DNA from 2 places in the Cryobacterium sp. 10C3 genome. Region 1 is predicted to be linked to the other one. Evidence: riboswitches for the same ligand, from Rfam matches in the RefSeq annotation. Region 1 holds a riboswitch; the other holds the start of a gene.
What was found. A riboswitch is a leader RNA that binds a small molecule or an ion and turns the genes downstream of it on or off. The one in region 1 is predicted to bind magnesium.

Region 1 (14,967 bases):
CGCGTAGATGCAGACCGTGTTCGGTCCCTCGGACGTCACCGGCACGGTCACGTCGAAGCCGTGGTTGGATCCGAGGCCCGTGTAGACGGCCGCGACGTCGTTACGTACGAGGTCCGCGCTGAAGGCGGTCCCCACGCTCCCCACGTAAACGTGCACGGCCACCGGGGCAGAGGTGTCGGGATCAATGGCCCAGCCGCTGACCCTGAAGTTACCGGGTGAGGCGGTGATGGAGTCGACGACGCCAAAGGGACTGGCGGTCACGCCGGTGGGCGAACCGAACCAGTTCGAGTAGTAGACCCAAAAGTTACGGTTGCCGTAGGACGAGCAACCGTCACCGGTACCGCCGAGGTTGGCAAGTGCCGCACTGTTGGGCTGGTAGGGCGTGTAATTGTAGAGGTCAGCCGTTGCCTGGTTCCGGATGTCCACGTCTGTCGCCCCGCAGGCGGCATTCGGGTGGTATCCGACGGAAACATTGCCGATCTGATAGTGGCGATCCGGGTAGTTGGAGTACTGCCGGAACTGCCACGCAGCCTTGTAAACTTGGTTGTAGAAGCCGTAGAAAGCCGCGTCGCACGAGCTCGTGTCCGGGCATCCGTAGCCCATGGCCTTGCGGTACGTCGAGTCGGTCGGCGACGTGTCCGTGATCAGCCCGGTCTCCTTCTCCAGAAGCACCAGCAGCACCTGGGGGTTGATCCCACAGGCCTGCGCCGTCTTGAAGATGATGCTGGCGGCCGACTCGCTCCCGGAACCGGCGTAGGCGGAGCAGTGCCCTGGTTCGACGGCGGCCCGGTCATAGGTCGCCATCGTGTAGTCCTTCAGACAGACATAACCGCTCGAGCAGGACGAAACCTGCGCATTGAGGAAGTCCTGGACCTGCCCTACCGACATGGTGCTGGTGTCGAAGAAGTTCTGGTCGGAGATGATGTAGCCCGGATCAAACTCGGATCCGGTGAGCGCTTCGGCGGCCTGTGGGGCCGCGGCGAGCGGGATCGCGACCAATGCCCCACCGACGATGGCCAGCGCGGCCACCCAGGCACGGGTTCTCAACCCAGCAGAAATTGGCACTTCGGTCCCCCTCGCAGCCGACTACTACGGGAGACGGTCCGAGTACAGGCTACGGCGCACTCGGAGTGCGTGCCGATCATCTTCGCGGAACGCACCCCCAAACGAGGTTCGCGGTGGAGCCTTTCAGTTCGTCGGGGGTCAGGCGGTTATAAGTCCATGGGCTGTGACCCGGGCGAGGAGGCCGTGGGGAGCGACCGGCCACCAAGCGCCAGTCAAACCGCCGCCCCAACACTGGCAACCCAGGTCTGTGAGGATCTACACGTCGCTTATCATGAGCGTCATGGACCACACCCGCGAATTGAGACCTTCCAAGAGAACGGCGCCCACTGACGCTGCTGCGGCCAGTGAGAATGAACATCTTGGCCTAAATGCTCGACTTGGACTTTTCCTTACCAGCAAGGTCGGATCTATGTGGTCCGTCTATATCACTATCGTTTTCGTATTCGTCTGGATTGTCCTGGCCAGCGTCGGACCGTTACATAAGACTGACCCTTACCCGTTCCCTTTCCTACTGTTCCTGGGTAACTTGGTGCAGCTGGTACTCGTGTTCGTGATCCTCGTAGGCCAGGGTGTACTCGGCCGCAGTTCTGATCATCGTTCCGAACGCACCTTCAGAGACGCTGAAACGATTCTCAGCGAGGTCCTCACACTGCATTCCCACCTGGTGGAACAAGACCGCATCCTCAACAAGGGCGTCGATCTGGTCAAATCGAGTGCGCACCCGCGGGTGAAGGAAAGGGAGACGATAACACCGACTACGGTCGGGGAGCAATATGTGGGACTCAATGGTCGTATCGCTGCCGCAATTACAAGGGCCGTCAGCACAATGTGGGCTTTCTATTTTGCTGTGTTTTTCCAGTTCGGGTGGATCGGATTGGCCTTGACCGGAATCATCACTTTCGACCCCTACCCATTCGCGTTTCTCCTCTTTATTTCCAGCCTCCTCCAACTGGTGTTCATGTTCGTCATCATGGTCGGGCAAGATGTACTCGGCCGGGCCGGTACCCAACGCGCCGAGCAGACTTACCTTGACGCAGAAGCAGTCGTCCATGAATGCCGCAGACTTCAGCGCCACCTCACACAACAAGACAAAGCAATAGTCGCTATCTGCAACTACATCGAATCCGAAGCCCCCCAAGACCACCCCATCAGACAAACACTGCCCACCGTCACATTCTAAAAAACATACAAAGAAGAGTGAGTGGCTGTGAACCCAACGGATTTTGAATTCGCGCTTCGCCTGCTTCTAGCCACCGGGTGTGGCCTGATGATCGGTCTCGAACGTCAATTTCGCTCACGAACGGCTGGGCTGAGGACTCAGGCCCTCGTAGCGGCGGGTGCCGCAGTATTTGTGCTGTTCGGAGAGCAAGCCGGTGTTCCCCAGGCACCGCTGCAAATTGCGGCGTATGTCGTTTCGGGAGTGGGCTTTCTCGGCGGTGGGGTGATTTTGCGGCAGGGCTTTACCGTGCAGGGGCTGAACACCGCGGCAACTCTCTGGTGCTCGGCCGCCGTGGGATGTCAAGCCGCTGCCGGACATCTCATACCCGCCCTGACAACAACGGCGGTCGTGCTGGCGATACACCTGCTACTTCGTCCGCTTGGGCGGTTGGTTGATCGCGCCCCCGCTACGAAGGAAGAGTCAGTCGGCTCCTACACTCTCCTAATCCTTGTTCGCCGCAAACATGAACCGCACCTTCGAGCTCAACTCGTTCAGGCTTTGTCAGGACCGGCATTCGTCTTGCGAAGTGTTGCAAATCATTCCCCGGAAGAGTCCCTCACCGGCACCAGTCTTGTCCAACTCCAGGTTGAGCTCCTGATCGAGGGAAATGCACCTGAGTTACTGGACACACTGGTCACCCGGCTCTCTCTCGAGCAGGGTGTGAGTAGCCTCTCCTGGCACTCCAACAACCCAGAGACCGGCACGGACGACGATCGTGACGACCAACAGCCCCTGACCCGGCGCCGATTCACCCTTCGCGGCAATTAGTGGGCAGCACCATCCACATCGTCAACGAAATACACCGCACGAGGTCACCCCTCGTGAAAGCCTTTCTCGAAAGCGCGAGACGCAGTGGGCAGGACCGAAGCTAACCTCATCGCCGGCGAAACACATACGCAGGTGTCGCCCACCCCGGCCGACACCGATCTGATCTTTGTGGACTGTGCCGCTACCCGGGTGAAATAATTCGTCTTCCACGCCAATGCTGGGCTCTGTCGGATCTATTCTCCGGCGTCAACACGCCTCGCGATGAGGCGAAGCGCCTCCCACGTGCGCGTGCTCTCGGCCGCGACCATTTTCATGAACACGTCCAGAGGCAGACCGTAGTCAACGAGCAACCACTTGGCGCGCACGTCTTCTGCCAAAGCATCGATCTCTTCAGTGAGCGTCATGTCCATCTCCTCTTTCAGGGTTCAAGCGGATTGCCGCTTTACTGCGCCCAGTATAAAGACGCAGCTTGGCTGGCAGCGCGTGTCGAAGACGTGTTCATCTCGAACACCCACTGTTTTGCTCCTGAGATTCCCGGCACAGGCGGCGGGGCCCGGGACCATGCCATAGGCTCCTGGACGATTTTTAGGGCTGTGGCGTGGCATTGTGGACGGCTTGTTCGCGGTGGGTGAGGTTGCGGTCGGCGAGATCATCGAGTTCTTTGTCTGGTGCTGCTTCCACGGCTATGAGGCGATTGTCGGCTGTGGGTAGGGCGCGTAATAGCTCGTCTAGTTTTCGTTGTGTCGCGGCCTGTTGTCGAGCTTGAGTGTGCTGGATGACGAAAACCATGACGAGGGTGATAGTGGCGGTCACGGTCGTGAGGGCCGTCTCCCACCAGGCAGGAAAGCCTAGGAGAAGGCCCGAAAACAACCACAGCAGAGTGATGAACGCGGCAGTGAGACCGAAAGAAGCATGTGCAGTGATATCGCCAACTCGATGGATGAACCGGCTACTCCAGTGGCGTTCACGTCCGCCGGGCGCTTGTCGGGGCGAGTTGGATCGGGGAGGCTCTTGACCGGACATGCGATCCACACTAGCTTCGGAGCCAGCTCGCGTTGGCGTCCGGTCGCGCCGTGCAGCTTTACGACCAAGAAGATGACGTCCCGGCCGCGAGGAAGGGAAAAGAAATCATGATGAGCACGAGTGTGAAACAGGTCCCTGACAAAAAGGCGCCGAAAGCCGGGGTGCTCCGGTGGCGGGTCGATGTGGCGGGACACGATTATGCGGCGGCGAGATCGTATCTGTCGCTGAACGCGAAGCCCAAGGCGATTGACGCGCTTGTGAAACAGTTGAGGGGGACGCGGGTCGTCCATTTCAAGGCCAAGGACCTGTTGCGGGGTTGTGGGTTGCCGCTCTTGCCGCGCAGCAACCCGGATGTTGCCAAGGAATTGGACCGCATAGCCGCAGGCGTCCAGCTGTCGCCGTGTTTGATCATTCGAGGTCAGATCGGCAAGGGTCGCGTCGCGCAGATCGCCGATGGTTATCACCGGATCTGCGCGGCGAATTACGTGGACGAGGACGCCGAGGTCCCCGTGCAGATCATCAGCGCGTAGGCGTGCCGTGATCATTTCTGCGGGCCGTGACGTGGGGCATTTGGGGCTGTCGCCACGGGACCGCGGCTGGGTCCATGAATTCAATAACCGGAATCGAGAATGGACTCGACTTGGCGCTGAAATGTTCGGGACGTACTTTTTGGTTCTGGTCGCGGCTGGAGCAGGAACAGTCGATTCCCTCACCCACGGGGACGTCGGCCGCGGCGCCAGTGTCACGGCGCCAGGGTTAATGGTCGCGGCCATCATATTGTTCATGGGCGCCGTATCCGGTGCTCACCTCAACCCGCTGGTCAGTGTTGCCTTCGCCTTGCGAGGTGACTTTCCTTGGCGCCGAGTGCCGGGATATGTCCTCGCCCAGTTGGCCGGCGCGATCCTGGCATCACTAACCCTGATAGCCGTGTTTGGCCCACACGGAGGTAACGGCGAGACAGTCCCCGGTCCTGCCTTCACGGACTCGCAAGCGCTCGTCGTCGAGGCTTTGTTGACTATGGGGCTGGTGAGCACAATTCTGGGCTCCGCATCCGGGGCGCAGAACGTTGGATCCTTCTCGGCGATTGCGGTGGGCGGGTACATAATTCTGGCGGGGCTATGGGCGAGCCCAGTCAGCGGGGCTTCGATGAATCCCGCCCGGACTGTCGGCCCAGACCTCGTTCGCGGCGACTTCACCCACACCTGGGTATACCTCCTCGGACCCTCAATCGGAACGCTCCTAGCCGTGGGCTCAGCCTATTTTCTACGCGGCCCAGGTGGCGGACCCACGGGGACGAAAGCCGCCCAGGGAAGAACCGACCCCGAGCAACCCAGCCAACGACACCCCCACCCCGATAACCGATTGTGAACGCTCCGCCAAAAGACCAGCACGAAAACACACCAGATTGCGGTTGAGGAACCAGGCTAGCTGGTCATGGTGTCCCGTGTCGGTCTTCGTGACCCGGTGCAGGGCAGGTCTCGGCGCCATGGCTCAGGAAACGCGGACTGAGCATTACGATCGGCTGCTGCCTCCCGGCACCGGTACCGGTACCGGCAGGTGGAACACGATCAAACGCCGCCTCTTCGACCACATGTCAGTGGACTGGCGCGGCACTGGTCACCCACTTTCCATCGACTTCGTCGCGCCGACCACGATCCGAATCCGAAATCACCTGGCGACTTTGTCCGTCAGAGGCTGGCGCCTGGATGTGAAGATGAGGAAAAAAGAGAGGAGAGCACTCAACACCGGGCTCCCAATCACCCATATTTGGCTCGGCACTGACGTCGCTTCAGCGGAGGTCAGTGCCCATTTCCTCTGACGTTGTCTCGCTGAAACCGTGAGGCTGCCTCACCGGGTTGCTCGTGATGTGGCCCGGTTGCCCAGTCCGCATCCAGGTGTATCGGCGCGACGATGAAGGGATCGATGTCACCTGTCCCGGGCCTATGACAGCTGAAGCCAGCCCGTAGATGGCGTCGTGCGACACGCTTCCACCCTGCGATAATTCTTGTGCCGCTGAGGGAGGATAGTCCAACGGGCATGTCACAGGAGGACCGGCCACAATTTTTGATGGTTGGTTGGTTCTTTCCAACAAGTGCCATTTACTGATGGGGCACGCGGGAAATCTGAGACCACATGAAAAATTCACTGCGCACTCGCTCCACTTTGAGGTCCGTTCGCCCTGCCACGGCAGACACCGCGTCGGCGCCGATACCCCAAGTGCGAATGATTCGGGTGAGGCGAATTTTTCATGCTCTGCCAACGAATTACTTCCTGCTGTTGGGCACGACAGTGTTCTTGGTCGTGTTCGGAATGGCCATGGTCTTGTCTTCCTCGTCGGTGGATTCATACCTGAGCGGTGGCGGATTCTTTGGCGTGCTCCTCCACCAGGGCTTCGTGGCCCTGGTCGGCATCCCGTTGATGCTCCTCGTCAGCCGGGCTCCGCTCAAATTTTGGCGACGGATCGCGTGGCCGGCCTTGATCCTCACTTGCTTCGTGCAATGCCTGGTATTCACTCCGCTGGGCGTGACCGTCGCCGGAAACACCAATTGGCTATCAGTGGGCAGTTTCCAATTCCAGCCCTCCGAAGCCATCAAGGTGGCTTTGGCCATCTGGCTCGGCACGATCCTCGCTCACAAGCAAAACCAACTCGACGACTGGCGACACGTCCTCATCCCCGTCCTCGGAGTCGGCGGGACCGCGGTCATGCTTGTCATGATCCGAGGTGACCTCGGTACGACCGTCATAATGGCCGGGATGCTCTTTGGTTCGCTCTTCTTCGCTGGCGTACGGTTGCGCATGCTGGCGATTCCCCTAGGAATTGGCGCTGTGGGCGCTATCGCCGCTGCCGCGGGAAGCGCTAATCGGTTGACGCGTATCCTCAGCTTCTTTGGAACTGGATGCGACACCACGACCGGGACGATCTCGGCTTCATGCTGGCAACCCCTGCACGGCACATGGGCGCTGGCCAATGGCGGAGTCCTCGGCGTTGGCCTTGGCAACTCCAAGGCCAAATGGTCCTGGCTACCGGCCGCCGACAACGACTACATTTTCGCCATCATCGGCGAAGAACTTGGCCTCATCGGCGCCGTCGCCGTTCTCCTCCTGTTCGTACTCCTCGCAGTCGGGTTCATCCGAATCATGAGCGCCACAACACACCTGCAAGCCAAAGTGTCCACCGCAACAGTCATGGTCTGGATCATCGGCCAGGCCCTCGTTAACATTGGTGTGGTTCTGGGGTTCATCCCCGTGCTCGGAGTTCCCCTCCCCTTCATCTCGGCCGGAGGCACAGCCTTGCTCACGACCCTCGTGGCAATCGGCGTCGTGCTCTCCTTCGCCAGGAACGGTCAAAACACAAGAGTTAGCGACAAGCTCCACACGTCCCCCGCCATACGGCCCGCTGGCTCGTAGCCCCCGCGGAGCTCGTCGTTCCATCTCAATGTCAAGATCGCCGTCGGCCTCGCGGTGGAAACACCAGTCAGGGAGAGCCTCGGGGCCACCGCGCCCAGCGGTCACGACGCCCCCATGCCGTTTAGCGTATGGATTACCTCGCGGTAGAGCTTGTACTTGCCTCTGGCGAACATAGCGCCCGTGATGTGATTCTGCTGAGCTCTCGGTCACCCTTACGAATTCGGTGAGAAGAGAGACGGAGGGAAGAGAAGGAAACACTTCACAGCCGGTGTCGCCGAATCGCCTCTACGTAGCGCGGAACTGAGATCGTGTCAGCGGAGATCCGAGCCCATTTCCTCCGCCGCTATCTCAGTGAAATCGTAACGCTGCTCTGGATGAGACGATCCTTCACTGGGAGGAGCCACTGTTCGAAAAGACGGCACGATCTCACACGGCGCCCGGGGTGAGGGAGGCGTGAGTTTGGGGTTCGCGGCGTTGCCAGTCCTGGGGCAGGGCGGCTTCGAGGGCGTCGTCGACGGTGATGATGCCGAGGATGTGGCCGCTTTCGTCGAGGACCGGGAGGGTGAGGAGGTTGAAGTCAGCCATGCGGGTGGTGACGTCGATGATGTCATCTTGTGGTGCGGCGTGAACGGGATCAGGGTCAGCGACTTCGCGAAGGGGACGGTGCGGGTCTGTTTGGAGGGCGCGGATGATACTGATCGCACCACGGAGTGTTCCGTCGTCGGCGGTGCTGTAAATGGTGGTGAGGGCTTCCGGTTGTTGAGTTGTCGAGGTGCGAATGAGATCAAGGGCGTCCTGGATGGTCGCGTGCTCCGCCAGAGCGAGGTATTCCACACCCATGAGGCCCCCTGCCGTTGCGGTGTGGTAGCCCAGCAGGGCCAGAACTTTGGTGTGTTGGGGTTCAGGGAGCAGAGCGAGGACTTCCCGGCGTCGCGCCTGAGGAAGGTCAGTGATGGCGTCGGCCGCGTCATCTGCCCGCATCCGGGTCAGGACAGAAGCGACGTCAGCAGTACTTCGGGATTTGAGGAGATGGGTGAGGCTGTCTTCGTCGAGTTCTTCAAAGACGTCTGCTTCGAATTCCGGGTCGTTGTGGACTTGAGTGAGGAGTTCGCTTTGCTCTTTAGCGTCTGCCGTTTCGATGAGGTCTGCAATTTGGGCTGCTTTGAGACGGCGTAATTTCCCAAACGGGGCGCGAACGAGGACCGACGGTTCGTGGCCGATGAGGGCTTCAAAGGATTTCCAGTCCCGTGCCGGGTCGGTGGCGATGTTCTTCCGGGTGGACCACCAGTGGGTTTGGTGCACGTTCAATCCTGTGACAGCCCACGTGGCGGTGTCGGAGCTGAGATAAATGTCGTGAGCACGGACGAGGGAGGCCATGTGCACGTCGATGAGGCGGTGGCCCAGGACGTCAGCGTTGAGTAGGACCTCGCCCGGGCGGCGCTGGAATGCCCGCACGTTCAAGCGGGCTGTGGTGAGCTCGACTCGATTGGGTTCCAAGGCTCTGACGTCGGCGATCGGGACGTAGATGGTTTCGGAACCCACTTTGACCACGAGCGCGGTCACGAGGGGGTAGTCATCTCCCCTGAGGCGAACAATGACGTCAGCGAGTTTGGCAAGTTGTTTTCCTTGGCTGTCGACCACGGCATGGCGCAGGAGTTGGGAAAGACGGAGAGCGGATTTAGTTGTTGTTGGAACGGGAGAGTTAGACACAGTGGCTTCTTTCACGAACAAGGCTAGGTAGAGGTGGCACGTTGTCGGGGTGGTATTGAGAATATGGTGCTCGCGGCTAGTGGCCCAGTGCGAGCTGGATGACGCGGACCACGACGAGGACCATAGCGAGGATCAGGTAGGCGCGCAGCACGCCCAATCCGATGGTCCGACCGGTGGAGAGCTCCGGGCGGGCGAGGAGGGTGAGGGGTGGCATCCGCCAACGGAGACGTTGACTGTGTTCCATCGGGAGCACCGCATCACCGGCCGGGCGTCGCCGGCGAAGGACCAGGGCGGTCGCTCCGACAAGAATTCCCAAGACGCTGCCCCCGCCGAGGATGGACAAGATTGTCTCTCCCGTGATGTCTGGGAAGAGAACGCTGGCTGTGAGGATGATGGAAAGCATGACCAGCACGGCGACGACAACAGACGTGAACAGGTTCAACCATTTGCCGTTGACCCAGGGGCCCAGCACGTCTTTGTCGTTGCAGAGCAATAAGAGGAAGACCGTGGCTGAAGGTAGCAGCACCCCGGCGAGAGTCTGTACTCCCACGGTCAAGAGTCCCAGCGGCGCACCGGGAATCAGAACAATCGTGGCTGCCAGGGCGAGGAGGGCAGCGAATACGGCGTAGAAGCCCTTCGCTTCCCACGGTTTGCGGTGCAGGGAGTGCTTCAACCCCAACACGTCGCCCAACGCGTATGAAGTAGACAAACCTACTGCGGCCGCACCAATAATGGACGCGTCGATCAACGCGATCGCGAACATCACTCCCACGCCACGTCCGACAAACTTGCCGAGGCCTTCTGCGACCCCGAGTGCGTCAGTGAAATTGCCGAATTCGGGCCGGCCCGTGAAGGTGGCGGACGTGAAGCCGATGATCGCGGCCGCACCGACGATGACCATCAAGATCCCGATCCACAAGTCGACCTTTTCGTAATTCATGAACCGGGGCGTGATGCGCTTGTCAATGACATAGGACTGTTGGAAGAACAACTGCCACGGGGCGACGGTCGTGCCGACGATCCCGATGATGAGCAGCATCACCGTGGAAAGTTGGGACCCGGGTGGCATCCCGGGGAGCACAAAATTGGTCGCCATCTCACCCAGATTCGGACCCGACAGAAAGAAAATGGGGACCAACAAGAGGGACCCGGCAACAAGAACCATGCTGACGCGTTCGAACCGTTTAAAAGACCCGGTGCTGACGGCGCCGAGCACGAGCACGGCTGCAACAATTACGCCGGGAATCTGGGGGATGCCCAGATACTGCAAGCCCAAACTGATACCGATGAATTCGGTCACGATGGTGAGCGCGTTCAGGATGAACAGGTCAATGACGCTGAAGGCTCCCCAGAACTTTCCAAAACGTTCCAAGATGAGCCGGGCATGGCCCACCCCCGTGACCACCCCCAACCGCAACACCATTTCCTGGTTCACGTAGAGGACAGGTACCAGCAGCAGCAACGTCCACAGCAATGTGGTCCCATAATTTTGGCCAGCTTGCGTGTAGGTCCCAAACGCGCCAGCGTCGTTGTCGCCGACCATCACAATCAGTCCAGGACCCAGAATGGCCAAAAGGGTACGCAGTTTTGCCCGCACGCCCCGCCGCGGCGCATCATCGCCGAGTCGAATCGTGCCCATGGCCCCTTCAATATCGCCCACGTGCGCGGAATCCAGGACCGCTGACACGGGCCCGGTCGGAGGAACGAGGTTTGACGTTGTATCCATGGTGAACTTTCTGCAGGAAATGAAAAGACAGGATCCGGGAGCCGATCAAACGCGGCCCCACGAGGGCCGGCGATGTCGGGAACACCGCGGAAACCACAGGGCCGGGCGAGAAAATATGACCTGGCCGGGCTGCGATCACCGCGGGGCACGCCACCAGAAAGGCGTGTGCAGGCAGACTGCTACCTGGTGCGCGTGGTCGGCAGGAGGTAGGGTCTATGGCTCTCGCTCATTGACGTGCTCCCTCCGCTTTGCTCAGCGCACACGAAGAGTCCGACCAGACCGGCCGAGGTAACCTCTCCTCGTAAGACCTTTGGCACTTTGCGGCGTTAACCCGGAAACCGGGAGCCAATCGGGGCAATCCCTTGTTCCGGGAAAACCTGTCCTGACCCGGGGCGTCTCTGGACGTTGGGGGTCGCTGGCTTATATCCACAAAGGAGCCTCAGCTAACGAACGGCGCCCTGCAAAGATGACTGTACGCGGAGACCCCAACAGAAGCAATCGCGGCTGTCAATGTTCCACAAGCGTTCACCTTGCCGCGACGTTAAACGGCCGCCGTCTGGGCGGCGCGGCAACATGGATAGCTTTACCTTGCTAGCGCGCCGCGTTCTAAAGTGCTCAACTCGACTAGATCCCCCGGTCCAACCCTTCATCGGACCCGGAAAGACCAGAACGCCAAGGGCGAGGACCTAAGTCGAGACCAAGACTTGAGGAAGCAGAGGACAGGGATGCACTCATTCGGATCACTCATCCTGCTGCCACTGAACGCGAACCAGGTCGCAGCCGGTTCCCGGTCTGATCCCGGGCCTGACCTTCCTCTCGGCACGATGACGGACCCGACGTTCACCGCCCAGGCGCGTCTGGCCGCTCACCGACTAAATCTCTTCCGGATCGCACCAGACATGGTCCTCACGCCCTGCGAACCGGGCTGGATGCCGCTCACTCAAGGGGTACTGACGGAACTGCGTCACCTACCGCGCGTTGTCCGCTCCGACCGTCGACTGGACGTTGAAGAGGCCTGGGATCGTCACCAAAGCGCACGGCGCCAAGACCCCTCACTCCGGCCCGGCTGGTTGTCGCGGACCGAGTCGTCCCCCGAAGCTGGCGACACCGGTGACGCGACTTCGACCTCGTTCAGCCCGCCGAGCAGACTCGAACTATCAGCAAACATGGACACCAAGAACGTCGTATCCACTTCGAGGCGGTCGTTCGTCACAGATCTGCTCATGCCGCTGCTGTCCGACCGGCAAACCATACTTCTCATGGCAGATCCGCACGTTATTGCTCAACTACGGATCGTTCTCAACGACAGCAATGCTCGGCAGACCCGTGACGCTGAACTCCCGACCGGGCAACTCCTCCGATACGACTTCGACCGCAACCTGCACCCCCTCAACCCCTTGGGAAGCTCCCTCTAACCGGCGATCTCCAGTTCTCCACGCTGGTAGCCGCCACTCCAGCACGACGCTGCCAAGCGTGCCAGCGATGCCAACACCGAGCAAACTGGCAGCTGAGGCGCTGTCGACCGGCGTCTTCGCCGATATCCAAGTGGTGCTTTCCCACGAGTGGTGATGAATGCACAGAAGTCGCTGCTCTGGGTTGCATTCGAGGGCCCTAGAACCCGAGGACCCGAGGACCCGAGGATGAAAGCGTCGAGTTGCGGATATCGACGCCGGGACAAGGCCAACAGGGATGCGGGCGGTATCCGTGGTCCGGGGACTTTCTGCCCAAGAAGCAATCCCTCTCCCCTGCTCCAGCCAGAAAATAGGCTTTCGCGTTAGACAGGTACCGTATCCGCGTGTCTCAAAGCGCTATTTTCGTTGTGACCCAGCGTGGATTTCCGGGATGGGTCGAGCGCCCTAGTTTCCTTTGCTGCAGGTTTGTTGAGCTGCTGTTTGTCCCGTCACGGTCGCCGGGAGGACGGCGCCCCCGGGGCCGGGCGTGGCCGCCTGCACAGGGGTGGGTGTGGTGGCCGGTACAGTCTTGCCCGGCACAGGAGTCGAGAGGGAAGTGGGCGTGGGATTCGGGGCCGCGGGCGCAGATTTGTCCAGAACGGCTGCCCGACCGGGGGCACCGCTGAGCTGAATGGGCTGGTCAGCGGCGAGAGCTGCGTTCACGACAGCAGCACCCTCCTTCTGCGGGATGACACGGTTCACATCCTGAGGGTCGGCCACAGCGGGGTACTGAAGGAAGACCATGTTCGCCAACCCGGTATCTTTGAGCGCGAGCGCAATTTGGACCTGAGTCGTGGGATTGGTCAAGGTATCAGAGAGGACCATGTTGTCTGTCGCCGCCTTGGCCAGGGAGTACAGCATGACAGGGTTACCGAGGACGCCGCCCGTTTCGACTTTCCGGGCCAACGCAGCCATGAACACTTGCTGGTTGCTGATGCGGCCCAGGTCGCTGCCGTCACCGACACCGTGTCTGCTCCGCAGGAACGACAAGGCCATGTCACCGACGATGCTCTGCTGTCCGGCCGCCAAATGCAAGGGCGGATTCGTGTAGAGGTCATCGATCGGGGAGGCCACACACACGGTGACGCCGCCGATGGCGTTGGACATCGCTGAGACCCCGTCGAAACTGATCTGGGCGGCGAAGGGAATCTGAACGCCGGTAAGTTTTTCGATCGTGAGCACCACGCAGGAAAGCCCTCCGCGGGCGAGCGTCGCGTTCAACATCACCCGACTGGACGCCGACGCCGTCGACCCATCAGATTGCGGACACGCAGGAACAGGGATCATGAGATCCCTAGGGAAACTGATCACACTCACGTTCTGATGGTTTTTCGAAATGTGTAATAACAGGGTGACATCGTTATTGCCCGCACCGGAACTTCCCGCCAAACCTGCGCCCGTCGCAAAAGCCCCACCCTGCCCGGACCGGGTATCCGTTCCCGTCAGGAGTAGATCGACCCCGCCGGAAATGGCTGCGACGTCTGCCGCAGGCGCAGCAGTGCTCCCGGGTGTGTCCGCAAGGTGGGCGAGATGCACGCCCGGTTTCACGCTGCTGGCAACATCCCACGTGGCAACAGCTGCAATAGTCCCCCCACTGACCAGGAGAACGCTCACGGAGAACACGAGCGCGACCCTCACGGTTTGCCATGGGCCACGCCGCTGCAACCGTCCGTGCCGAATAGGGGCACCCAAGGAATGCGCTCGCGTCCGAAGCGGTTGCGGCGGCTTTTCCGTCACGTTGACCCCGGCTTTCTCCTGCGGTCCGAAAGCGGCTACCCCGTCAAAAACAACACGCTTGCTCCGCACCTTATACAACGCGAGTAGGCAACTGCTGGGAACCCACCGAGCGGTTCGTGGCTCTGTCAGCAGCCGGAGCATGGGGAATCGAGAGTGTAGCTGGGACCAGGCTGCGTTCTGGCGCGGTGCGGGAGTGTCCTTCGGGCCTTTCCCGGGTCGAGGGCCTTATATAGGGACGTGCTTCATTGTTGCCTCCTCGACTGCCTGCTGTCCTATCGGAAGCACCGTCATGTCCACCGACCGTCCCGCTGACCGTCCGGAGCGCCCCAACACTTCGCGGGCAACGCATGCATTGACTAACCTCTGTCCACGCCCGACCTCGCGAACTGCTGTGAGGAGGCACACCGAACTTCTACACTCGACAAGACCTATTACGCTGAGGGAAACCCGATGTCAACAATGTGGACGGCCGTGACTCTCCGGACGGACGATGTTTTGGGCCAAACTTTTGTTGTCGTGGTCAAACGTGACCAGCACGGCCACGTTCCAACGGTCCTCGTCAACCCAATCGACACCGCCGGCCGCAGGCTGCCGGGTGTTTGGCTGAGCGAGGCTTCTCACCACACTGTCTACCGGCGCCTGCCAGAGAATCCCTCACTCTAGGAGTGCGGTTCAGTTCTCGTTCAGTGCTTCCCCTCCGCGATCCCCCTCATGGTCGACGCCGCCACCACGCCTGTCGTGACCGGGTCTCCTTCATGGCTGCATTTGGCATCGCGGCGCCCAACCGAACATACGGGGAATCTGCTGTGCGGATGACCGCCGCGGGGTGTCAGTGCGTGAATCCGGGTTGCTGCCCTTCG
Region 2 (14,967 bases), 2.3 Mb from region 1:
CGCGGCCTCCGACAACTCCGCGACGTCGTCCCAGCCGAGCCCGAGCCGCTCTGTTGCAGCGAGCACAGCCCGAATACTGTGCCGGGACATCCCCTGAGCAGACTCGATCGCCCGTCGCGACAAACCCTGATTTCGCTGCTGCAGGATCTGCTTCGCTTTGATCTTCCGTACCATTGCCGGTACTCCTTCCACCACGTGGCGCTCACATGGTGGGAGGAGCTTTTCAGGTGGTGCTCAACCACGCCGGCAGTGGGGCTGAACGATACGAATCACGCATCTGAACAGTGGGGCTCACCCGCACCACAGGTGGTGCCCAACGAAGCCAATATTCACTGGCGAACATAGCGCCCGTGATGTGATTCTCCTGAGCTCTCGGTCAACCTTACGAATTCGGTGAGAAGAGAGACGGAGGGAAGAGAAGAAAGCACTTCGCAGCCGGTGTCGCCGAATCGCCTCTACGTAGCGCGGAACTGAGATCGTGTCAGCGGAGATCCGAGCCCATTTCCTCCGCCGCTATCTCAGTGAAATCGTAACGCTGCTCTGGATGAGACGATCCTTCACTGGGAGGAGCCACTGTTCGAAAAGACGGCACGATCTCACACGGCGCCCGGGGTGAGGGAGGCGTGAGTTTGGGGTTCGCGGCGTTGCCAGTCCTGGGGCAGGGCGGCTTCGAGGGCGTCGTCGACGGTGATGATGCCGAGGATGTGGCCGCTTTCGTCGAGGACCGGGAGGGTGAGGAGGTTGAAGTCAGCCATGCGGGTGGTGACGTCGATGATGTCATCTTGTGGTGCGGCGTGAACGGGATCAGGGTCAGCGACTTCGCGGAGGGGACGGTGCGGGTCTGTTTGGAGGGCGCGGATGATACTGATCGCACCACGGAGTGTTCCGTCGTCGGCGGTGCTGTAAATGGTGGTGAGCGCTTCCGGTTGTTGAGTTGTCGAGGTGCGAATGAGATCAAGGGCGTCCTGGATGGTCGCGTGCTCCGCCAGAGCGAGGTATTCCACACCCATGAGGCCCCCTGCCGTTGCAGTGTGGTAGCCCAGCAGGGCCAGAACTTTGGTGTGTTGGGGTTCAGGGAGCAGAGCGAGGACTTCCCGGCGTCGCGCCTGGGGGAGGTCAGTGATGGCGTCGGCCGCGTCATCTGCCCGCATCCGGGTCAGGACAGAAGCGACGTCAGCAGTACTTCGGGATTTGAGGAGATGGGTGAGGCTGTCTTCGTCGAGTTCTTCAAAGACGTCTGCTTCGAATTCCGGGTCGTTGTGGACTTGAGTGAGGAGTTCGCTTTGCTCTTTAGCGTCTGCCGTTTCGATGAGGTCTGCAATTTGGGCTGCTTTGAGACGGCGTAATTTCCCAAACGGGGCGCGAACGAGGACCGAGGGTTCGTGGCCGATGAGGGCTTCAAAGGATTTCCAGTCCCGTGCCGGGTCGGTGGAGATGGTCTTCCGGGTGGACCACCAGTGGGTTTGGTGCACGTTCAATCCTGTGACAGCCCACGTGGCGGTGTCGGAGCTGAGATAAATGTCGTGAGCACGGACGAGGGAGGCCATGTGCACGTCGATGAGGCGGTGGCCCAGGACGTCAGCGTTGAGTAGGACCTCGCCCGGGCGGCGCTGGAATGCCCGCACGTTCAAGCGGGCTGTGGTGAGCTCGACTCGATTGGGTTCCAAGGCTCTGACGTCGGCGATCGGGACGTAGATGGTTTCGGAACCCACTTTGACCACGAGCGCGGTCACGAGGGGGTAGTCATCTCCCCTGAGGCGAACAATGACGTCAGCGAGTTTGGCAAGTTGTTTTCCTTGGCTGTCGACCACGGCATGGCGCAGGAGTTGGGAAAGACGGAGAGCGGATTTAGTTGTTGTTGGAACGGGAGAGTTAGACACAGTGGCTTCTTTCACGAACAAGGCTAGGTAGAGGTGGCACGTTGTCGGGGTGGTATTGAGAATATGGTGCTCGCGGCTAGTGGCCCAGTGCGAGCTGGATGACGCGGACGACGACTAGGACCATGGCGAGGATCAGGTAGGCGCGCAGCACGCCCAATCCGATGGTCCGACCGGTGGAGAGCTCCGGGCGGGCGAGGAGGGTGAGGGGTGGCATCCGCCAACGGAGACGTTGACTGTGTTCCATCGGGAGCACCGCATCACCGGCCGGGCGTCGCCGGCGAAGGACCAGGGCGGTCGCTCCGACAAGAATTCCCAAGACGCTGCCCCCGCCGAGGATGGACAAGATTGTCTCTCCCGTGATGTCTGGGAAGAGAACGCTGGCTGTGAGGATGATGGAAAGCATGACCAGCACGGCGACGACAACAGACGTGAACAGGTTCAACCATTTGCCGTTGACCCAGGGGCCCAGCACGTCTTTGTCGTTGCAGAGCAATAAGAGGAAGACCGTGGCTGAAGGTAGCAGCACCCCGGCGAGAGTCTGTACTCCCACGGTCAAGAGTCCCAGCGGCGCACCGGGAATCAGAACAATCGTGGCTGCCAGGGCGAGGAGGGCAGCGAATACGGCGTAGAAGCCCTTCGCTTCCCACGGTTTGCGGTGCAGGGAGTGCTTCAACCCCAACACGTCGCCCAACGCGTATGAAGTAGACAAACCTACTGCGGCCGCACCAATAATGGACGCGTCGATCAACGCGATCGCGAACATCACTCCCACGCCACGTCCGACAAACTTGCCGAGGCCTTCTGCGACCCCGAGTGCGTCAGTGAAGTTGCCGAATTCGGGCCGGCCCGTGAAGGTGGCGGACGTGAAGCCGATGATCGCGGCCGCACCGACGATGACCATCAAGATCCCGATCCACAAGTCGACCTTTTCGTAATTCATGAACCGGGGCGTGATGCGCTTGTCAATGACATAGGACTGTTGGAAGAACAACTGCCACGGGGCGACGGTCGTGCCGACGATCCCGATGATGAGCAGCATCACCGTGGAAAGTTGGGACCCGGGTGGCATCCCGGGGAGCACAAAATTGGTCGCCATCTCGCCCAGATTCGGACCCGACAGAAAGAAAATGGGGACCAACAAGAGGGACCCGGCAACAAGAACCATGCTGACGCGTTCGAACCGTTTAAAAGACCCGGTGCTGACGGCGCCGAGCACGAGCACGGCTGCAACAATTACGCCGGGAATCTGGGGGATGCCCAGATACTGCAAGCCCAAACTGATACCGATGAATTCGGTCACGATGGTGAGCGCGTTCAGGATGAACAGGTCAATGACGCTGAAGGCTCCCCAGAACTTTCCAAAACGTTCCAAGATGAGCCGGGCATGGCCCACCCCCGTGACCACCCCCAACCGCAACACCATTTCCTGGTTCACGTAGAGGACGGGTACCAGCAGCAGCAACGTCCACAGCAATGTGGTCCCATAATTTTGGCCAGCTTGCGTGTAGGTCCCAAACGCGCCAGCGTCGTTGTCGCCGACCATCACAATCAGTCCAGGACCCAGAATGGCCAAAAGGGTACGCAGTTTTGCCCGCACGCCCCGCCGCGGCGCATCATCGCCGAGTCGAATCGTGCCCATGGCCCCTTCAATATCGCCCACGTGCGCGGAATCCAGGACCGCTGACACGGGCCCGGTCGGAGGAACGAGGTTTGACGTTGTATCCATGGTGAACTTTCTGCAGGAAATGAAAAGACAGGATCCGGGAGCCGATCAAACGCGGCCCCACGAGGGCCGGCGATGTCGGGAACACCGCGGAAACCACAGGGCCGGGCGAGAATATATGACCTGGCCGGGATGCGATCACCGCGGGGCACGCCACCAGAAAGGCGTGTGCAGGCAGACTGCTACCTGGTGCGCGTGGTCGGCAGGAGGTAGGGTCTATGGCTCTCGCTCATTGACGTGCTCCCTCCGCTTTGCTCAGCGCACACGAAGAGTCCGACCAGACCGGCCGAGGTAACCTCTCCTCGTAAGACCTTTGGCACTTTGCGGCGTTAACCCGGAAACCGGGAGCCAATCGGGGCAATCCCTTGTTCCGGGAAAACCTGTCCTGACCCGGGGCGTCTCTGGACGTTGGGGGTCGCTGGCTTATATCCACAAAGGAGCCTCAGCTAACGAACGGCGCCCTGCAAAGATGACTGTACGCGGAGACCCCAACAGAAGCAATCGCGGCTGTCAATGTTCCACAAGCGTTCACCTTGCCGCGACGTTAAACGGCCGCCGTCTGGGCGGCGCGGCAACATGGATAGCTTTACCTTGCTAGCGCGCCGCGTTCTAAAGTGCTCAACTCGACTAGATCCCCCGGTCCAACCCTTCATCGGACCCGGAAAGACCAGAACGCCAAGGGCGAGGACCTAAGTCGAGACCAAGACTTGAGGAAGCAGAGGACAGGGATGCACTCATTCGGATCACTCATCCTGCTGCCACTGAACGCGAACCAGGTCGCAGCCGGTTCCCGGTCTGATCCCGGGCCTGACCTTCCTCTCGGCACGATGACGGACCCGACGTTCACCGCCCAGGCGCGTCTGGCCGCTCACCGACTAAATCTCTTCCGGATCGCACCAGACATGGTCCTCACGCCCTGCGAACCGGGCTGGATGCCGCTCACTCAAGGGGTACTGACGGAACTGCGTCACCTACCGCGCGTTGTCCGCTCCGACCGTCGACTGGACGTTGAAGAGGCCTGGGATCGTCACCAAAGCGCACGGCGCCAAGACCCCTCACTCCGGCCCGGCTGGTTGTCGCGGACCGAGTCGTCCCCCGAAGCTGGCGACACCGGTGACGCGACTTCGACCTCGTTCAGCCCGCCGAGCAGACTCGAACTATCAGCAAACATGGACACCAAGAACGTCGTATCCACTTCGAGGCGGTCGTTCGTCACAGATCTGCTCATGCCGCTGCTGTCCGACCGGCAAACCATACTTCTCATGGCAGATCCGCACGTTATTGCTCAACTACGGATCGTTCTCAACGACAGCAATGCTCGGCAGACCCGTGACGCTGAACTCCCGACCGGGCAACTCCTCCGATACGACTTCGACCGCAACCTGCACCCCCTCAACCCCTTGGGAAGCTCCCTCTAACCGGCGATCTCCAGTTCTCCACGCTGGTAGCCGCCACTCCAGCACGACGCTGCCAAGCGTGCCAGCGATGCCAACACCGAGCAAACTGGCAGCTGAGGCGCTGTCGACCGGCGTCTTCGCCGATATCCAAGTGGTGCTTTCCCACGAGTGGTGATGAATGCACAGAAGTCGCTGCTCTGGGTTGCATTCGAGGGCCCTAGAACCCGAGGACCCGAGGACCCGAGGATGAAAGCGTCGAGTTGCGGATATCGACGCCGGGACAAGGCCAACAGGGATGCGGGCGGTATCCGTGGTCCGGGGACTTTCTGCCCAAGAAGCAATCCCTCTCCCCTGCTCCAGCCAGAAAATAGGCTTTCGCGTTAGACAGGTACCGTATCCGCGTGTCTCAAAGCGCTATTTTCGTTGTGACCCAGCGTGGATTTCCGGGATGGGTCGAGCGCCCTAGTTTCCTTTGCTGCAGGTTTGTTGAGCTGCTGTTTGTCCCGTCACGGTCGCCGGGAGGACGGCGCCCCCGGGGCCGGGCGTGGCCGCCTGCACAGGGGTGGGTGTGGTGGCCGGTACAGTCTTGCCCGGCACAGGAGTCGAGAGGGAAGTGGGCGTGGGATTCGGGGCCGCGGGCGCAGATTTGTCCAGAACGGCTGCCCGACCGGGGGCACCGCTGAGCTGAATGGGCTGGTCAGCGGCGAGAGCTGCGTTCACGACAGCAGCACCCTCCTTCTGCGGGATGACACGGTTCACATCCTGAGGGTCGGCCACAGCGGGGTACTGAAGGAAGACCATGTTCGCCAACCCGGTATCTTTGAGCGCGAGCGCAATTTGGACCTGAGTCGTGGGATTGGTCAAGGTATCAGAGAGGACCATGTTGTCTGTCGCCGCCTTGGCCAGGGAGTACAGCATGACAGGGTTACCGAGGACGCCGCCCGTTTCGACTTTCCGGGCCAACGCAGCCATGAACACTTGCTGGTTGCTGATGCGGCCCAGGTCGCTGCCGTCACCGACACCGTGTCTGCTCCGCAGGAACGACAAGGCCATGTCACCGACGATGCTCTGCTGTCCGGCCGCCAAATGCAAGGGCGGATTCGTGTAGAGGTCATCGATCGGGGAGGCCACACACACGGTGACGCCGCCGATGGCGTTGGACATCGCTGAGACCCCGTCGAAACTGATCTGGGCGGCGAAGGGAATCTGAACGCCGGTAAGTTTTTCGATCGTGAGCACCACGCAGGAAAGCCCTCCGCGGGCGAGCGTCGCGTTCAACATCACCCGACTGGACGCCGACGCCGTCGACCCATCAGATTGCGGACACGCAGGAACAGGGATCATGAGATCCCTAGGGAAACTGATCACACTCACGTTCTGATGGTTTTTCGAAATGTGTAATAACAGGGTGACATCGTTATTGCCCGCACCGGAACTTCCCGCCAAACCTGCGCCCGTCGCAAAAGCCCCACCCTGCCCGGACCGGGTATCCGTTCCCGTCAGGAGTAGATCGACCCCGCCGGAAATGGCTGCGACGTCTGCCGCAGGCGCAGCAGTGCTCCCGGGTGTGTCCGCAAGGTGGGCGAGATGCACGCCCGGTTTCACGCTGCTGGCAACATCCCACGTGGCAACAGCTGCAATAGTCCCCCCACTGACCAGGAGAACGCTCACGGAGAACACGAGCGCGACCCTCACGGTTTGCCATGGGCCACGCCGCTGCAACCGTCCGTGCCGAATAGGGGCACCCAAGGAATGCGCTCGCGTCCGAAGCGGTTGCGGCGGCTTTTCCGTCACGTTGACCCCGGCTTTCTCCTGCGGTCCGAAAGCGGCTACCCCGTCAAAAACAACACGCTTGCTCCGCACCTTATACAACGCGAGTAGGCAACTGCTGGGAACCCACCGAGCGGTTCGTGGCTCTGTCAGCAGCCGGAGCATGGGGAATCGAGAGTGTAGCTGGGACCAGGCTGCGTTCTGGCGCGGTGCGGGAGTGTCCTTCGGGCCTTTCCCGGGTCGAGGGCCTTATATAGGGACGTGCTTCATTGTTGCCTCCTCGACTGCCTGCTGTCCTATCGGAAGCACCGTCATGTCCACCGACCGTCCCGCTGACCGTCCGGAGCGCCCCAACACTTCGCGGGCAACGCATGCATTGACTAACCTCTGTCCACGCCCGACCTCGCGAACTGCTGTGAGGAGGCACACCGAACTTCTACACTCGACAAGACCTATTACGCTGAGGGAAACCCGATGTCAACAATGTGGACGGCCGTGACTCTCCGGACGGACGATGTTTTGGGCCAAACTTTTGTTGTCGTGGTCAAACGTGACCAGCACGGCCACGTTCCAACGGTCCTCGTCAACCCAATCGACACCGCCGGCCGCAGGCTGCCGGGTGTTTGGCTGAGCGAGGCTTCTCACCACACTGTCTACCGGCGCCTGCCAGAGAATCCCTCACTCTAGGAGTGCGGTTCAGTTCTCGTTCAGTGCTTCCCCTCCGCGATCCCCCTCATGGTCGACGCCGCCACCACGCCTGTCGTGACCGGGTCTCCTTCATGGCTGCATTTGGCATCGCGGCGCCCAACCGAACATACGGGGAATCTGCTGTGCGGATGACCGCCGCGGGGTGTCAGTGCGTGAATCCGGGTTGCTGCCCTTCGACCGGCATCGGCCCCTCGAGCCTGTCGAGGTAGGCCGTCTCCTGCTCGATGACCGTGAGCAGGCGTGCGGCCAGGTCCATGCTGAGCCCGTTGCGCACAACGATGCGTTGCACCGTCATCTCGGACAGGTCGTCGGGCATCCGGTAGGCGGGAACGAGCCAACCATGGGAACGCAGCCGGTCCGAGAGGTGGAACAGGTTCCAATTCCGGGTGTGGCCGGGGGTGAGCCGCCACGCGAACACCGGGATATCGGAACCGTCATTCCACAGGGTGAAGGCGCCGATCTTCTCGATGCCGCGCGCAAGGAATCGTGCCACGTCCTGGGACACCTGCTGCACGGCACGGTATCCCTCGAACCCGAGCCGGAGGAAGAGGTAATACTGCAGGAGCACCTGCGCGCCGGGACGGGAGAAATTGAGGGCGAACGTGGGCATGCTCCCGCCGAGGTAGCTGACATGGAAGACCAGGTCCTCCGGCAGCAGGTCCTTCGAACGCCAGACGATCCAGCCCAGGCCGGGGTATACGAGACCGTACTTGTGCGCGGACGTGTTGATCGAATGCACCCGTTCCAACCGGAAGTCCCAGGCCAGTTCCGGCTGCAGGAAGGGCGCGATCATGCCCCCGGATGCCGCGTCGACATGGATCGGAATGTCCAGTCCGGTGCGTTCCTGGACCTCGTCGAGGGCTGCGGCGATCGCCGCGACCGGCTCGTAGACCCCGGTGTAAGTCACGCCCATGATCGCGACGACGCCGATCGTGTTCTCATCGACATAGCTTTCGAGGTTGTGGCCGTCGAGGCTCGGATGCTCCTCGCTGATGGGCACGAAGCGCGCCTCGACGTCCCAGTAGTTGCAGAACTTCTCCCAGCACACCTGCACCGCGGAACTCATCACGAGGTTCGGCTGCCCGGTCGGCTTCCCGGCCGCCCGCCTGGCCTGCTGCCAGCGTCGTTTCAGGGCCAGTCCGCCGAGCATGCACGCCTCCGAGGATCCGATCGTCGACGTGCCGATCGTGTCCATCGGCTCAGGCGCATGCCAGAGGCCCGCGATCATCCGCCAGCAATACTCCTCGATCGCCGCGGTCTGGGGGTATTCGTCCTTGTCGACGACGTTCTTGTCAAAGGCCTCCGTGTAGAGCCGGCCGGCGTGATCATCCATCCAGGTGCCCACGAAGGTCGCGAGGTTCAGCCGGGCATTGCCATCGAGCATGATCTCGTCGTGGATGATCTGGTACGCCGTCTCCGGCTCCATCGGGTCCGCGCAGAGGACATAGCGTGGGACAACGCTGTCCTCTCCCGGGCGGGCGAAGAGCGGGTTGATCTTTAAGAACTCCGGCTTGAACTCTGAGTTGGCCTGCATGGGGTCCATGCTGCCGTATCGGGCCGGGAATCGACCACGAACCGCCGTTGCCCGCAGCCCGGTCGGGGTGGCGTATGCAGTCGATCTGCTCTGCCGCAACGACGGGATGGTGTTGGAGATCATGTCGAAAAATGTACGTGTTGCTCGAGCTCGCGGGACGAAACACCGAAGACGAATCCGCGATGACCACCTACCGTGCCCTAACCCGCCACCGCGTCTCGACCCGCATCGCCGCCCTGCTCGTGGTGTTACCGCCTTCGATGACGACCAGGGCTTCACGCACCCCAGCCGCCGGGCCTTCCATCTATTTCCGGAGGTTCACAGAGAGGGGCGGTCCGTGGGAACTTTGGAGTGGGCGCCGGCCAGGTCGACTTGGTGCTCACCGATGGTTGCCGACACGTCGCACGATACCCGTTGCGGCACAGAACGCTCTCCACGCACCCTAGGATTCAGGAGTTAGTTGACGCGGCGCCTTCAAGACCGCTTCGCACGCTAACCGTTAACCGGATCGACAGCGGTCCCAGCTGCCGTGAGCCTGTCTTGGACGTAGAAAGATTCGTGAAGTTGGAAAAATTGAGCGCACGCGGTCCGGCTTTGGTTGTGGGTCCCATGATTGCGGCGATGGGTGTCGTCTTCGGCGATATTGGCACCAGCCCGCTTTACGCGGCGACGACGACGTTTGACGCCGGCAGCTTCGATGCCAGCGGACCGTCGGCCGAATATGTGTATGGGTCGACGGCGACCATCGTCTATGCGCTCACTTTGGTTGTCACGATCCTCTACGTGCGTTTCCTAATCCGGGCTGACAACCGAGGCGAAGGTGGGCTTCTCGCACTATTCGGGCTTCTCCGCCGGAGCGGTCTGAAAGCTCGAACCCTCACGACCTTCACTATTGTTGCCATGCTGGGTGCCGCAATGTTTCTAGGCGATAGCGTGATCACTCCCGCGATCTCGGTCCTGTCCGCAGTAGAAGGTCTAGAAGTGATCCAGCCGACCCTGTCCGCCCTTGTGGTGCCGATCGCAGTCGTGATCTTGCTGGGTGTTTTTGCGATACAAAGATTTGGCACCCGAACAATCGGACGGCTCTTCGGCCCGATAATGTTGCTCTGGTTTCTTGTCCTCGCAGTGACGGGTGGCGCATCGATCCTGGAGGACCCCGCGGTCCTTCAAGCGCTCTCGCCGCACTGGGTTGTACTTTTCTTCATCGACCAGCCCGGGACAGCATTCTTCGCCCTCGGAGCGATCGTTCTGGCCGTTACGGGAGCCGAAGCCCTCTACGCCGACCTCGGCCATTTCGGCCGACAAGCGATCACGCGCGCATGGATGTGGGTCGTCTTTCCCGCCCTGGTCCTCAACTATCTTGGGCAGGCGTCCTTGGCTCTGCGCCACCCGCAGGAGGCGACCGCATCTTTCTTCGGCCTCGTGCCCGCGTGGGGTCAACTCCCCATGGTCATCCTCGCCACGGCCGCCACGATCATCGCTTCCCAGTCTGTGATCTCAGGGACATACTCCGTCATCCATCAAGCGTGGCGTCTGGGGCTCTTCCCTCCACTTCGAGTAGTTCACACATCGGAAAAGAACGAGGGCCAGATCTACGTTCCAGCCATCAACGTCCTACTTGCACTTGCTGTGCTCGCCGTGACAATTGGCTTCCGAGGATCCGCCGCGTTGGCCTCCGCATACGGCATCGCCGTCACCACTACCATCTCCATCACCAGCATCGTCTACCTGGCCTGGAGTTGGGCACACTCCAGACGCCTCACGCCAAGAATTATCGCCGCAGGCGCAATCCTCCTGGTTACTATCGCGTTCCTCGTTGCGAACCTACCCAAAGCGACCTCGGGAGGGTGGCTCCCACTGGCAATTGGCGCAATCATATTCACAGTGATGGGCTCATGGTGGATAGGACAGCAACGCATCCGCGCCGCACGACGCATCGGCGAGCTCCCCATCAGCGACCTGGAGTCCTTTCTCACACGCGCCAAAGGGGACCTGTTCCGGGTTCCCGGAGACGCAGTGTTCATTACCCGGAATCCAAATATTGTGCCCGTTGCCCTGCGCACAATGGTCACTCAAAATCATGCCCTCCAAAAACGCTCCATCCTCTTGAGCTGGTCAACGATCGACGTCCCCTCCACCGTCGGGATGAAACAACGAATCAACGTCGAAACGTTCCCCTCCGGAATCGTTCGCGTCGTCGCGAAAATCGGATTCCTTGAGCAACCCCGGATGACAGAACTGCTGACCGAAGCTCACACCGTTGACAAGACAGCGCTAGTAAATTTCGCTTCCTCACGCGCAACATTCTTCATTTCCACCCCAGTACCCCGCTACAACCGGCGGAGCAAAATGTTTCGCTGGGCCCAAGTCCTCTTCCTAGCCCTCGACAGGCTCGCACCCGACCCCGTCGACGTCATCGAGCTTCCCCGAGACAGAACCATCGTCCTCGCCCGCGAAGCACTCCTCTAAACCTCGGACCAACTCAAAGAAACGGTTGACGATCCCACAACCCCAGGCCGCTAACACTTGCTGAAGTTCACGGCCACATCGTTGGGTCAGAGGACGGGAAAAGCGCGATCGCCAAGGAAGACCATCAACGGTGACCCTTTGGCCGAAGAAGAACGAAAAGGGTTGAGGGAGGCTCGCACGCATCTGGGCTCGGAAGGCCGCCAGGCAACGGCTGTCTAGTTCTGAGTTTTCGAGACGGAGCTCGCGCGCGAATCAAGCCCCGGGACGGGGCCCTGACCGGGATGGAGCAGAACACGAAACCGGGACCCGAGCGCCTTTCTGGCAACACTGGGGATGCTTCGTTCCTTCTCCAGACGTTTTGTCTCGAGCGAGTACGTGGTGCGCTGAAGCAGATGGTTAGTGGGCGAGTCCGGAAACGAGGTTGATCGTTGTCGCTAGGACAACGACTCCCAAGACGTAAGAAAGCAACGAATGGCGCAGCGCGGTGATGCGGATATCGTGATTTTGCAGATTGGTGTCCGAAACTTGGAACGTGGCCCCGATCGTCACGGCCAGGTAAGCGAAGTCGGAGTACCGGGGCGGCTCGCGTTGATTGAAGTCAATGCCCCCGGTTTCGTTGCTGTAGTACAGGTGCGCGTATCGCAAGGTGAACACGGTGGTGACCATCAGCCAAGAAGCCGCGATCGTTGACAACGCCAAGGCGACGAGTCCGGCTTTGGCCAGTCCTTCCACGGTGCCAGCCTCAATGAGGATAAGCGCAATGGCCCAGAAACTGGCGATACTTGCGCACAGAATGAGTACCTCGGCGGCGAACCGGGATGGATCTTCTCGAGTGGCATATCGTGCGGTCTCAGAATGATCCAGTCGACCTACCGCTATCCACGTCCACGACAGGAAGACGACCGCCGCCCCAACCCAACCGATAGCCGGCGCGAATGCCCATTTCACAATCAGACCAGAGGCGACGCCAACGAGCACGCCAACGATGAGAGCCACGCTCGCCCTCGTGCCAGCATGAAAAATTGTTGATCGAAAGTCCTGCACCTGCTCCATCCCCAGATCCTCGCACAAAGCGCACGATTTAGAACCAACCGCCGGTATGTTGTGGATGTCCCCTACTGGAATTCTGTCGCTAGCCTCGCCAATGCGTAGGTCACGGGTTCGCCCACGCCTCCCCAAAGACCAGGATGAAGAACTCTCGTAGAGCATTGGACATGCTGCCGCTCATATCCGCTGAAGCGGGGCGCGCAGAAATCATGAGGGAGCCAACGGTGGGATACTTCACACCTCCAACATGAAATGGGAGCACCGACATAATGAGCGCAGACTTCGACTACACCCAACACCCGAGAGCCGCCGAACGTGCCGCCCAAGGGCCGCCGACCGTGCGCTCAGTTCTCTCGAAGTTGCGCGCTGATTCCGGCCGGGTGAACGGCATCAATCAAAAAATCGGCTTGGGCATCACGAAGAGCGTCGGAACAATGTGGGCGGCCTACGCATTCGCCGCCATCAGCCTTGTCAGCCTGCCGGCCGCCATTCAAAGCCACGACTCCATCGTTATCATCGCCTGGGTCGCCCAGACGTTCCTCCAATTGGTGCTCCTCCCGATCATCATTGTGGGCCAGAACATCCAGGCTGCAGCCTCCGACGCACGAGCCGCCGCCACCTATGAAGATGCGGGCGCGATCCTCGAAGAAGCGAAACAAATACAATTGCACCTCGCCTCACAGGACGCCGCCATAGGTGCCCTCCTCGACAAGGTCAAGTCCCTGGAAAACCAGACCCCCTGATCGGTGGCTCACCTAAGGATTGGATGATTGGCAAACACCCTTCCAAGCCGACGGACGGCAACGCGGTCCCATCGACGCCGGCCACTCGCGGTTGTGGCTTCCTCACGCTCTGACAACGTCGGCCTGCAGTACGAGACCGTCGACCTCACCCACGACCAAGCCGCCGCCGACCTGGTCACACAACTCGGCTACCGATCCGCACCCGTCGTCATCGTTGGCACCGAACACTGGGCGGGGTTCAGGCCAGACAAGATCAACGCCATCGCCGCAGCACAAGCCGCCACGCTCACGCCGATACTGAAGGAAGAGAAAGAGTGAGGAAGCCGCTGCCCATCTCACCTCTCATGACTCCAGCCGAAGTATGCGCAGCACTGCGCATCGACACCCTCGACAAGCTGCGCACCACCGACAGGCTCAAAACCTTCGCCATCGACGAACACCTCCTCCGCGATGACCGCCAGTCCGTCCTGACTTTCAGCCTCGCCGACGGGGCACCTTCGCCGAGACACACACCCGGGACTCGACAATAAGTTCGACTCGGCGCACGCACCGGCACCCGCGTTTCCGGTGGCGAAGAAATCGGTGAGCGGGATCCCACGTGTTCCGATCCATACCTGAGGACGAACTGGACCGGCATGCAAGCAATCGCGCGGGCCGGGGAGAGCCAGCGCCCCGCTGTCCAACAAGCTGTTGACCAATTGCCCGGGCACACGCCACTATCCCTCGACACCGGGGCCGCTGATGCCACCATCGTGGCTCTTTGAAGGGATCGTACGGGCCTATGGGCGCTCCCGGACTCGATAAGCTCACGGCGCACCATAAGAGAGGACGATATTGGCCGCCTGGACTGTTGAATATGAGGGCGATACCCTTGACCGCTTCGTGGACTCGCTCCCTCCGTACGAGCAGGCGGTCCTCATCGCGGCAATCGAGCACGTACTCGAGGTCTATGGAATCGACATTTGCGCAGGCGAGTGGGGGAAATCACTCGGCGATGGACTGTACGAGTTTCGCGTGCGCAAATCGTTGCAGGCGATTTTTACTGAAGCCGGCCTAGCGCCGCCGATGGATATGTCTGGCATCGACCGCCAGGTACTTCTCCGAGTGTTCTGCACATTTCACGGCTGCAAGATTGTTCTTCTCTACAGCGGATACAACAAGAAGAGTGGATTCAACCGGTGGAAGCAACACCTCGATCATGGAGGTGGATTATGGGACGTCCGAAGGGTTGGATGGCCACGCAACTCGGGCGAGAACCGATGCGGTCGCCAGGCCGGCCGCCGGGGTGGCACCGGGAGCACCGCCAGGATTTCTGGGGGCCTCGTTGGCCAGGGCATCTCGAGCGAGGAAGCGGGCGAGCGGGCGAGCGGGCGAGCGGGCGAGCGGGCCTGCGTGTCGGCGCCGGTCGGGACTCGCTTCTTCCGGCACGCTGGCGGGATGCTAGACCTCAGCAAGGCACCGCTGTCAGGATAGGTTTTTGACCTTCGTCGAGCGTGAGGAGAGCCTCAGAGACACAAAAATGATCAACGCGCTCCACGGAGTGGGCGCGTGGGAATAGCTGTGACTGCGAGGGCCCATTCGGTTGTTAGCCGGGTCGCACCGGTGTGTATGAGCCCCACGTGATAGCCCTGTACTTGACCTTTGCCGTTGGCTTTGGCTGCATACATCGCGATATCGGCTTGATGTACAAGCTCAT

Region 2: linked by a shared signal. The riboswitch ahead of RGU41_RS03540 (Nramp family divalent metal transporter) and the one ahead of RGU41_RS14635 (Nramp family divalent metal transporter) in region 1 are both predicted to bind magnesium.

What each region holds. Positions count from the first base shown of each region.
Region 1 covers NZ_JAVIWF010000002.1:2,871,871-2,886,837, forward strand. The annotation lists gene RGU41_RS14590 (hypothetical protein) at 1-1,065, opposite strand, end outside; gene RGU41_RS14595 (DUF1003 domain-containing protein) at 1,346-2,245, shown strand; gene RGU41_RS14600 (MgtC/SapB family protein) at 2,267-3,052, shown strand; gene RGU41_RS14605 (hypothetical protein) at 3,286-3,456, opposite strand; gene RGU41_RS14610 (low affinity iron permease family protein) at 3,638-4,075, opposite strand; gene RGU41_RS14615 (hypothetical protein) at 4,126-4,605, shown strand; gene RGU41_RS21015 (MIP/aquaporin family protein) at 4,529-5,443, shown strand; gene RGU41_RS14620 (hypothetical protein) at 5,520-5,894, shown strand; gene RGU41_RS14625 (FtsW/RodA/SpoVE family cell cycle protein) at 6,299-7,483, shown strand; gene RGU41_RS14630 (magnesium transporter MgtE N-terminal domain-containing protein) at 7,910-9,208, opposite strand; gene RGU41_RS14635 (Nramp family divalent metal transporter) at 9,270-10,853, opposite strand; M-box (ykoK) riboswitch at 11,208-11,377, opposite strand; gene RGU41_RS14640 (hypothetical protein) at 11,645-12,334, shown strand; gene RGU41_RS14645 (LCP family protein) at 12,776-14,248, opposite strand; gene RGU41_RS14650 (glutamate decarboxylase) at 14,937-14,967, opposite strand, start outside.
Region 2 covers NZ_JAVIWF010000002.1:605,107-620,073, reverse strand. The annotation lists gene RGU41_RS03545 (magnesium transporter MgtE N-terminal domain-containing protein) at 597-1,895, opposite strand; gene RGU41_RS03540 (Nramp family divalent metal transporter) at 1,957-3,540, opposite strand; M-box (ykoK) riboswitch at 3,895-4,064, opposite strand; gene RGU41_RS03535 (hypothetical protein) at 4,332-5,021, shown strand; gene RGU41_RS03530 (LCP family protein) at 5,463-6,935, opposite strand; gene RGU41_RS03525 (glutamate decarboxylase) at 7,624-9,021, opposite strand; gene RGU41_RS03520 (KUP/HAK/KT family potassium transporter) at 9,571-11,481, shown strand; gene RGU41_RS03515 (DUF1345 domain-containing protein) at 11,878-12,534, opposite strand; gene RGU41_RS03510 (hypothetical protein) at 12,798-13,271, shown strand; gene RGU41_RS03505 (glutaredoxin family protein) at 13,365-13,589, shown strand; gene RGU41_RS03500 (hypothetical protein) at 13,616-13,801, shown strand; gene RGU41_RS03495 (hypothetical protein) at 14,106-14,744, shown strand; gene RGU41_RS03490 (GGDEF domain-containing protein) at 14,795-14,967, opposite strand, start outside.